One region of the Arthrobacter sp. KBS0702 genome, then DNA from elsewhere that is predicted to be linked to it. Evidence: riboswitches for the same ligand, from Rfam matches in the RefSeq annotation. Region 1 holds a riboswitch; each other region holds the start of a gene.
What was found. A riboswitch is a leader RNA that binds a small molecule or an ion and turns the genes downstream of it on or off. The one in region 1 is predicted to bind thiamine pyrophosphate.

Region 1 (3,263 bases):
ACCGCCCTGAAACAGGAGGTGGGCGCATGATGCCCCTGGTCCTGGCCGTCACCGCCGTCGTGCTGTCGCTCGCCGCGGGCGGCGCGATCATCCGCATCGCGCGCGGGCCCTCGCTGCTGGACCGTGTGCTCGCAGCCGACGTGCTGCTCGCCATCTTGGGCGCGGCGCTGTGCATTGACATGGCAGTCAACCGGCACCTGAACAACCTGATGCTCCTGGTGTCCATCTCCATCATCGGCTTTGTGGGCTCGGTGACGGTGGCCCGTTTTGTGGCAGACCGGAGGAAGCAGCCCAATGAATCCTGAGACGTTCTCCGCCGACGCCGTGATCGATACCGTCTCGGCTGTGTTCATGGTGCTGGGGGCGCTGATGTCCCTCGGCGCGGCCATAGGCCTGCTGCGCTTCCCCGACCTGATGAGCCGGATGCACGCCGCGACCAAACCTCAGGTCCTGGGGTTGTTCCTGCTGCTCTGCGCCGTGGGGCTGCAACTGCGCACCTGGTGGGTGTGGCCGGTGCTGGTGGTGGCGTGGATTTTCCAACTGCTCACCGTGCCGGTCTCGGCCCACATGGTGGGCCGGGCCGGCTACCGCACCAAACACCTCCACCCCGAACTGCTCAGCGCAGACGAGCTGGAGGCCGTGGTGCAGCAGGCGGCCGGCAAAAGCGGATTTACCGACGACGACGTCGAGTGACGGATTGCCCTGGGCGGTTTGCCCCGTGCGAGGCGGCTTAGACGATGTCCTGGGTTTTGGCGAAGCGGGTGATCGCGCGCTGCGTGCCGCGGTTGGCGAGGACCTGGATGATGGCGCTGACCGAGGCCGAAATCAGGGCGAAGGTCAGGGCCTGGCGCAGCGTGGTGGGGACGTCGTCGTCGTGGCCCTTGGGCGGCTTATTGCCGGTGGTCTTTTCCCAGACGGTGTCGACCACCTTGGTGCCGACGAAACCGGCGACGAGGCTGATGCCGGTGCCAAGCAGTTTGATGAAGATGTTCATACGTCGTACTCCTTGCGGGAGGGAACAGGGCTTCCCCTAGCCTAGCGTCCCTGCCGTGGTGTCCGAACGGTTGAGGATTTCGGTCAGGGCCTCGACCACCAGCTGGTGGTCGGCCTTCTGCGGCAGCCCCGAAACCGTGACCGTGCCGACAGCCCCCGTCCCGCGCAGGTAGATCGGAAAGGAGCCGCCGTGGGCGGCAAATTCCTGCTGGTCGAACCAGGCGTTGTCCTCGATCCTCCGCCCGGCGGCCCTGGCCCGGAGGCCCACCAGCAGCGACGGGACTTCGTACCGGGAGGCCGTGCGCTGCTTCGCCCTGATCCAGCGCTCGTTGTCCGGCGTGGCGCCTTCGAGCGCCGCGTGGAAAAGTACCTGCTCACCCTTGGTGATGTCGATGGCGATGGGGTGGTTGCGTCGCCGGCCGAGTTCCACCAGCAGGAACCCGAGCTCCAGGGCGTCGTCCTTGCTGAAGGAGCGGAACTGCAGTTCGTCGATTTCCGTCAGGATCCGGCCGATGAGCGCGGCCAGGGACCCGGGCGGCTGCGGTTCCGCGGAGTCCGGGTCGTAGTCGGGGGAAGGAACGGGGGCCTCGCTCATGGGATTCAGCTTCCGTTAGGTGGGTGCCGCTGCGCAACCCCAGCTGCGAGTCACTTGGGCTCCGGCGGGTGTAAACTGGCCCAGCCCACAAGGGTGATTTTAATACGACAGGGGAGCGCCGCCGTCGGCATCACTGGAGCAATCCGGTGAACCGTAAGTGGGCGCTGAGAGTGCGGACAGCCGCAGACCCTCGAACCTGATCCGGTTAGTACCGGCGCAAGGGAGTCGAGTTCTCGGGGTGCCCGGCATCCGTGGCGAAAGCCGCGTGCAGCCGGAACGCCCTCCCCTCCTGTACCTCAGGAGGACGATATGACTGATATTTCTGCAAAGCAAACACTGGCCGCCGGCAAATACAGCTGGCGCGTGGTCGACATTGTGCTGGCCGCGTTGATCGCTGTTGCCGGCGGCGTGATTTTCTGGGCCTGGGACCAGGGCGCCAACCTCGTGACGGCCCCGCTGACCGCGGTCTACCCGCCGCTGACCGGGCTCTACGCCGGAGGCTGGATGCTCCCGGCAATCCTGGGCATGCTCGTCGTCCGCAAACCGGGCGCTGCGCTGTTCTGCGAAGCGGTGGCCGCCACCGGCGAGCTGATCATGGGCTCGCAGTACGGCACCACAGTGTTGATCTCCGGAATCCTGCAGGGTCTCGGCGCCGAACTCATCTTCGCCGCCTTCCTCTACAAGAAGTTCAACCTGCCGGTGTCCCTGCTGGCCGGCGCCGGCGCGGGCCTGTTCTGCGGCCTGAACGACTCCTTCCTGCCCTGGGGCTGGAACATCGCCTACGAACCCGGTGACAAGCTCGCCTACATCGTCTTCTGCGCCATCTCCGGAGCCGTGATTGCCGGCGGACTGTCCTGGCTGGCCACCCGCGGGCTCGCCAAGACCGGCGTGCTGGCCTCGTTCGCGTCCCGCAAGGCGGCATCGGAACCCGTCTTCTCCTGATGCCCGCAGACTACGCCGTCCACCCGGCCGCGGTCACCGCCCGCGGCTGGGGCTGGCGGCACGCCGGCCGGCGCCGACCCGCCGTCAGCGGACTGGACCTGGACATCAGCCCGGGCGAGCGTGTCCTGCTGCTGGGCCCCTCCGGGGCCGGCAAGTCCACGCTGCTGCACGCTCTGGCCGGGGTGCTGGGGGACAGCACCGCCGACACCTCCGCCGCCGGCCCTTCCGGGGCTGGCTCCCCCGACGCCGAGGACTCCGACGAGACCGGCAGCCTGCTGATCGACGGGGCCCCGCCGAGGGCACGGCGCGGCCGGGCGGGGCTCATGCAGCAGGACCCGGAAACCCAGGTGGTGCTCTCGCGCCTGGGCGACGACGTCGCCTTCGGGGCCGAGAACCTCGCCGTTCCGCCGGCGGAGATTTGGCGGCGGGTGGCGGAAGCGCTTGACGACGTCGGGCTGGGGCGGCTGCCGCTGGACCATCCGACGTCGGCGCTCTCCGGCGGGCAGAAGCAGCGGCTGGCGCTCGCCGGCATCCTTGCGATGCGGCCGGGCCTGCTGCTGCTGGACGAACCCACCGCAAACCTCGACCCGGCCGGCGTCCTGGAGGTCCGCGACGCCGTGGGGCGCTGCCTGGACAAGACCGGGGCCACGCTGGTGGTGGTGGAGCACCGCGTCGCCGTCTGGAAAGACCTCGTGGACCGGATCGTCGTGCTGCAGCCGGGGTCCGCCGGGGA
Region 2 (3,263 bases), 1.3 Mb from region 1:
GGCCCTGTGTCTGCTCAACAGCCCGGTCGGCCAGCCAGTTCCGGTGCAGTTCGGATTCGACCTCGAGGCACTGCTGCGCCGACCGGGACCAGAACAGCTGTTCGGCTTCCGACGGCGCGAGGGCCGCCGCGCGGGACAGCACCCGCGAGTAGCCGTTGAGGTACAGGGCGTCCTGGCTGAGGTAGTAGGCGAACTCGCGTTCGGGCAGGGTGCCGTCTGCGAGGCCACGAATGAAGTCCAGGCCGTAGATCGCGGCCAGCCCGTCGGCGGCGGCCCCGTCGAGGACCGCGGCGAAGTCGCCTTCGGCCTGGAACGCGGGCGCCCCCAGGGCTGCGGCCTGCTGCAGGTGGTGGAAATGGTGCACCGGACCGTTGCCCCGTCCGACGTCGAGGCGCCCCGCTTCCCGCAGCGCTCCGACCAGCCACGGCTTGGCCTCACGCAGTGATGCCGCCCAGTCCCCCGTCCTGGCCTGCACCGTGGCCAGCGCCGAGGACAGCGAGCAACCGGTGCCGTGGCTGTTCCGGGTGGCGATCCGCTGGCCCGGCACCACCACCGTCTCCTGGCCGAGCAGTCCCCCGGTGTTGACGAGCGCGTCGGGGCAGCCGCCGCCGTCGTCAGCTCCCCCGGCCTGGAGGTGGCCGCCCTTGACCAGGACTGTGGTGCCTGTCAGGGCCGCGAGCCGCTTGCCCTGGTCCAGCGCGCCGGCCCAGTCCGCGGCGTGTTCTTCGCCGAGCAACATGGCCAGTTCGGCGAGGTTCGGGGTGATGAGGTCCGCGAGCGGAAGCAGGGCCCGCAGGGCGGTCTCGGCCGATTCCTGCAGCAGCCGGTCGCCGCTGGTGGCCACCATCACCGGGTCCAGGACCACGACGGCGGGGCGGACCCGTTCGAGCCAGGCACGGACGGCGTCGATCACCGCGGCGTCACCGAGCATGCCGATTTTGACGGCGTCGATGGTGATGTCGTCGCTGATCGCGTCCAGCTGGGATGTCAGGAACGACGCCGGCGGCACATGGACGGACCGGACGCCCTGGGTGTTTTGGGCGGTCAGCGCCGTGATGGCGGCCATGCCGTAGCCGCCGAGCGCGGCGATGCTCTTCAGGTCGGCCTGGATGCCCGCGCCGCCGGAGGGGTCCGAGCCTGCGATGGCGAGGACCCTCGGAATCGGGGGCGCGGCGGGCAGGCCTGCTGCCGGGGCGCCGTGTGCGGGAGCCGGGAAGGCGGTCTGCAGGATGGACTGGGCGTGGGCCGCTGGAGCCTGGGTCGATGAAGACAAGAGACATCCCTTCGCCGGTGTTAACCGGACAGGTTCAACGGGTCTGGATCTCAGCCGGCTCGTTGCTCGGCACCCCGTGTCAGTCCCCCAGCCTAGCGTTCCCTGCCCGGCCGCGTCCGCTCGGCGGCGGTTTTTACCCGGGCCCGTTAACGAACTCGCGGGTACCGTCCCGGCTCGACGCGATGCTGCGTCGAGTCCGGGCGGTACCCGCGAGTGGTGGTGCCTGGCTGGTGCTAGAGCTCCGAAGCGGGAACGCCGACGCCAAGGATGATCGGCTCGCTGGCCGCGGGCTTGGCAGCCGCCTTCGCCGGCTCCGGGGCCTTGGCTTCGTGGACCGAGCCGGCGGCAGCCGACGGAGCAGTCGCGCGCTGCTGCACGGACGTCTCGTTGGCAGCGCCCTGGGCCCGGCTGGCGCTCCGGTTCCGGCGGACCCGCCGCGGCGCGGTGGTGTCCGCGGCCGCAGCCTGCGCTACGGGTGCCATGGCGACCGGCGCTTTGGCATCTTGGCGGGCCGGAGCCTTCGCGGCCTCCTGGCGGGCCGGAGCCTGCGCGGCCGGAGCCTTGGCGGCCTCCTGGCGGGAGGGAGCCTGCGGCTCGCGGGTGCGGGCACTCGGCGGCTGGATCCGGGCAGTCCGGGCGCGACCGCGGCCACGGGTGGCGCGGGACGGTGCTGCTGCGGCCGGTTCGGCGGGTTCCGCGGCGGGGGCCGCGGCGGGCTCGGCTGGTGCTTCGGGCGCCTCGGCGGCCGGAACCGCTGCCGCCGTCTTGCCCGCCTCGGCGTCGCCCAGGTTGGCGAATGCCTCGGTGAGCAGATCCAGGGTCAGCGCCGGCTGCTGGGCCTCCTCGGCGTGCTCGACGAAGGGCAGCGCAACCTGCTCGCCGCCGAAGGTCAACACGGCGGCCGGACGCCCGGCAGCCTCCTCCGTTGAGGCAACTTCCACGGCCGCGTCCAGCGCAGCCTGGCGGGTTTCGGCGTCGGGCGCTGCAGTCGCGTCGCCGTCGTGCAGGTGGGCGGCGTGCGCGGCGGCGGCGATGTTCGCCAGCGCTGCGCGGGTCGCCTCAGCTTTGGCGTGACGCTCGGCCTCGGTGGGCTCCGGGTGCACGGCAGCGGGTGCGGACTGCTCGTCCGAGCCCTGGCCGCCCCGGCCGCGGCGGCGCTTGCGCTCGGTCCGCCCGGCGGGCTGGTGCTCGGCCCGCGGGACGTGGTGTTCCGCGGCGACGGTGTTGGCGCGGCGGTGTTCGACAGGCTCGTCATGGGTGACGACGCCGCGGCCGGCGCAGGCTTCACACTGTTCGCCGAAGACTTCCAGCAGCCCGGTGCCCATCCGCTTGCGGGTCATCTGCACGAGGCCCAGGGAGGTCACCTCGGCCACCTGGTGCTTGGTCCGGTCCCGGCCCAGGCACTCCACCATGCGGCGCAGCACGAGGTCACGGTTGGATTCGAGCACCATGTCGATGAAGTCGATGACGATGATGCCGCCGATGTCCCGGAGCCGGAGCTGGCGGACGACTTCCTCGGCCGCTTCCAGGTTGTTCTTGGTGACGGTTTCCTCGAGGTTGCCGCCGCTGCCGGTGAACTTGCCGGTGTTGACGTCCACCACGGTCATGGCTTCGGTGCGGTCGATCACGAGGGACCCGCCGGAGGGCAGGAAGACCTTGCGGTCCAGTGCCTTGTGGATCTGCTCGTCGATGCGCCAGGCCGCGAAGATGTCCGTGTCTTTGGTCCACTTCTCGAGGCGGCCCACCAGGTCCGGAGCCACGTAGGTGACGTAGGCCTCGATCGTGTCCCAGGCTTCCTCGCCGGAGACGATCAGCTTGGAGAAGTCCTCGTTGAACACGTCGCGGACCACCTTGATGGTCAGGTCCGGTTCACCGTAGAGCAGTTCGGGGGCCAGGATCTTGGTGGATGTGGACTGGCTCTCGATGCCCTCCCACTGGGCGCGCAGACGGTTGATGTCATGCGTCAGCTCTTCCTCCGAGGCCCCCTCGG
Region 3 (3,263 bases), 1.2 Mb from region 1:
GTGCGCCCACGGTGGGTTCGGGCAGGTAGACCTTGCCGCCGGCTGCCAGGAATTCGTCACTCTTCTCCCGCATTCCGGCCGCCATCTGGGCCAACGCTGCCTGCGAATCCGCCGAACCGTATTCGTCCCGGATATCCTGGCTGATCCGCATGGAGCAGAACTTCGGCCCGCACATCGAGCAGAAATGGGCTGTCTTGGCGGGCTCCGCCGGCAGGGTCTCGTCGTGGAATGCCTCGGCGGTCACCGGGTCCAGGGAAAGCGCGAACTGGTCCCGCCAACGGAATTCAAACCGGGCCTTGGACAGGGCATCGTCACGTTCGTGCGCCCCGGGGTGACCCTTGGCGAGGTCGGCGGCATGCGCGGCGATCTTGTAGGTGATCACGCCGGTCTTCACGTCGTCCTTGTTCGGCAGCCCCAGATGCTCCTTCGGCGTGACGTAGCAGAGCATGGCGGTCCCGTAACGGGCGATCTCGGTGGCGCCAATGGCCGAGGTGATGTGGTCATAGCCCGGTGCGATGTCCGTGACCAGCGGCCCCAAGGTGTAGAAGGGCGCGCCCTTGCAGAGTTCCTGCTGGCGCTCCACGTTTTCCCGGACGAGGTGGAACGGCACATGACCCGGGCCTTCCACCATGACCTGGACATCGAAGTCCCAGGCCCGCTGCGTGAGCTCCGCCAAGGTGTCCAGTTCGGCAAACTGCGCGGCGTCGTTGGCGTCCGCCGTCGACCCCGGCCGCAGACCGTCGCCGAGAGAGAAGGCGACGTCGTAGCGGGCGAAAATTTCGCACAGCTCGTCGAAATGCGTGTAGAGAAAGTTCTCCTGATGGTGCGCAAGGCACCACCCGGCCATGATGGAACCGCCCCGGGACACGATGCCGGTGACCCGGTTGGCGGTCAGCGGGACGTACCGCAGCAGCACCCCGGCGTGGATAGTCATGTAGTCGACGCCCTGCTCACACTGTTCGATCACCGTGTCACGGAAGATCTCCCAGGTCAGGGCGTTTGCTTCGCCGTTGACCTTTTCCAGTGCCTGGTAAATCGGGACCGTGCCGATGGGTACGGGGGAATTGCGGATGATCCATTCGCGGGTCGTGTGGATGTCGTCCCCGGTCGAAAGGTCCATCACCGTGTCCGCACCCCACTGCGTCGCCCATTGGAGCTTGTCGACTTCTTCAGCGATGGAGCTGGTCACCGCGGAGTTGCCGATGTTCGCATTGATCTTGACCAGGAACGCCTTCCCGATGATCATCGGCTCGGACTCCGGGTGGTTGATGCTGCTCGGGATGATGGCCCGGCCCGCGGCCACTTCGCGGCGGACAAGCTCGGCGTCGCAGTTCTCTCGCAGCGCGACGAAGCGCATCTCGGGTGTCACGATGCCCTGTCTGGCGTAATGCATCTGGGTCACCGTCCGTCCTTCAACGGCCCGGCGCGGCTCCGGAGGTGCGCCCTGCCATTCCGCCGAGGCGGCACCCCGTCGAACCGCGGACTTCCCGTCGTCGAGCAGGGTCCGTTCCCGGCCGCTGTACGGTTCCGTGTCCCCGCGCCCGTTGATCCAGTCCCGGCGGAAGGGGGCCAGGCCCACCACCGGGTCGCTTCCCGGGCCGGCGGTGCGGTACACCCGGAACGGAGGATTCGCGACGCCGCCCGGGGAAGGCTCCAGGGCAATTTCGGTTATGGGGACGCGGATCCCGCTGTCTTCGACGTAGGCCAGGGCATGCGACTTCAGGGACTGCGTCACGGCCATTGCTGCGGCGTTCTGGCCGTTCTGGGCAGGGCTGTGCTGGGGATTTGATGTGCTCAAAGAAATACTCACTTCCTTCGCCGGCATTACCCGGACAGGTTCAACGGTCGCAGGCTGCGTCAGCCCGATCTCAGCCCCTGCAAGGGCACCCGTGTGGTCGTAGACGAAGCTACCACAGCCCGCCGGGACGCCGTCGAGGGATGCAGCAAGCCCCCGTGCTAGCGTGGCAGCGTGATTCAGAGCAGGGCCGTGCCCCGCATCAAGGCGGCGACGCCGGACGACCTCCGGAGCCTGCCGGCGCTCGAGGCGGCGGCCGATCGGCTGCTCCAGACGGCGCTCGGGTGCCAGCCGCTTCCCGCCGCCGAATCGCCGACGCCGGTTGGACTGGTTCTCTACCTCGTTGCCGGAACCCCTCCCGTGGGGTTCGCCCGTATCGATGAAGTCGACGGCCAGGCCCATCTGGAGCAGCTCTCGGTTCATCCGGATTTCGCTGGGCGGGGGCTAGGGCGATCCCTGATGGAGGCAGCCCTCGACGCGGCCCGCTGCCGGGGCTATGAATCCATGACTCTGTGCACGTTTGCCGACGTTCCGTTCAATGCGCCGTTTTACGCGAGCTGCGGTTTCCACGTGGTCCCCGAACCTTCAGGGGACCTGGCGGCCCTGCGTGCCCACGAGGCGCAATTGGGGCTGGATGCCCTGGGTCGGCGGACTGCCATGCGGATTAGGCTATAAGCCGTGAGCGGCATCATCGAGTTCAGCGGCCCAGTACTCACCGCGGCGGACCAGGAGCGGCACGGGCTGTGGGCCGTGGACGGCAGGCTTACCTTCGAGCCTCCCGCGGCTGCGCCGCACCGTGTGCTGAAGGGGTGGGTCATCCCCGGCCTCGTCGACGCCCACTGCCACATCGGGCTGGGCCCCGGCGGCGATGTCACGGAGGACGTTGCGGAGCAGCAGGCGCTGACCGACCGGGACGCGGGTACCCTGCTGGTCCGCGACGCCGGCGCCGTGCACGACACCCGTTGGCTGCAGCAGCGCAGGGAACTGCCGCGCCTCGTCCGCTCAGGCCGGCACATCGCGAGGACGCGCCGCTACCTGCGCGGCTTCGCCGTCGAAGTAGAACCCGAGGGCCTCGTGGAGGCTGTCCGCAAGCAGGCCCGGGCCGGGGACGGCTGGGTCAAGCTGGTGGGGGACTGGATCGACCGCGACGCCGGCGACCTCGCTGCGAGCTTCCCTGCCCGGGTCGTCAAGGACGCGGTCCGGGCCGCCCACGACGAAGGCGCCCGGGTTACGGCGCATTGCTTCGCGGAGGACACCCTGGACGACATGCTCGACGCCGGCATCGACTGCATCGAACACGGGACCGGGCTGCTTCCCCGGCACCTGCCCCGCTTCGTCGAGCAGGGCGTCCCGATTGTTCCCACGCTGATCAATATCGCCACCTTCCCGGACATCGCCGCCCAGGCCGAGGCAAAGTTCCCCCGCTACGCGGCCCACATGCTCGGGCTCTGGGAACGCCGCGCCGAGC

Region 2: another riboswitch for thiamine pyrophosphate. It lies ahead of FFF93_RS09690 (bifunctional hydroxymethylpyrimidine kinase/phosphomethylpyrimidine kinase); the one in region 1 lies ahead of FFF93_RS15670 (ECF transporter S component).
Region 3: another riboswitch for thiamine pyrophosphate. It lies ahead of thiC (phosphomethylpyrimidine synthase ThiC); the one in region 1 lies ahead of FFF93_RS15670 (ECF transporter S component).

The regions. Positions count from the first base shown of each region.
Region 1 covers NZ_CP042172.1:3,389,897-3,393,159, reverse strand. Annotated here, with positions in the region: gene FFF93_RS15695 (Na+/H+ antiporter subunit E) at 1-30, shown strand, start outside; gene FFF93_RS15690 (monovalent cation/H+ antiporter complex subunit F) at 27-305, shown strand; gene mnhG (monovalent cation/H(+) antiporter subunit G) at 295-693, shown strand; gene FFF93_RS15680 (DUF4235 domain-containing protein) at 731-994, opposite strand; gene FFF93_RS15675 (heme-degrading domain-containing protein) at 1,031-1,588, opposite strand; TPP riboswitch at 1,688-1,829, shown strand; gene FFF93_RS15670 (ECF transporter S component) at 1,898-2,530, shown strand; gene FFF93_RS15665 (ABC transporter ATP-binding protein) at 2,530-3,263, shown strand, end outside.
Region 2 covers NZ_CP042172.1:2,115,140-2,118,402, forward strand. Annotated here, with positions in the region: gene FFF93_RS09690 (bifunctional hydroxymethylpyrimidine kinase/phosphomethylpyrimidine kinase) at 1-1,162, opposite strand, end outside; TPP riboswitch at 1,263-1,360, opposite strand; gene FFF93_RS09695 (Rne/Rng family ribonuclease) at 1,507-3,263, opposite strand, start outside.
Region 3 covers NZ_CP042172.1:2,206,694-2,209,956, reverse strand. Annotated here, with positions in the region: gene thiC (phosphomethylpyrimidine synthase ThiC) at 1-1,798, opposite strand, end outside; TPP riboswitch at 1,794-1,901, opposite strand; gene FFF93_RS10165 (GNAT family N-acetyltransferase) at 1,970-2,470, shown strand; gene FFF93_RS10160 (amidohydrolase family protein) at 2,474-3,263, shown strand, end outside.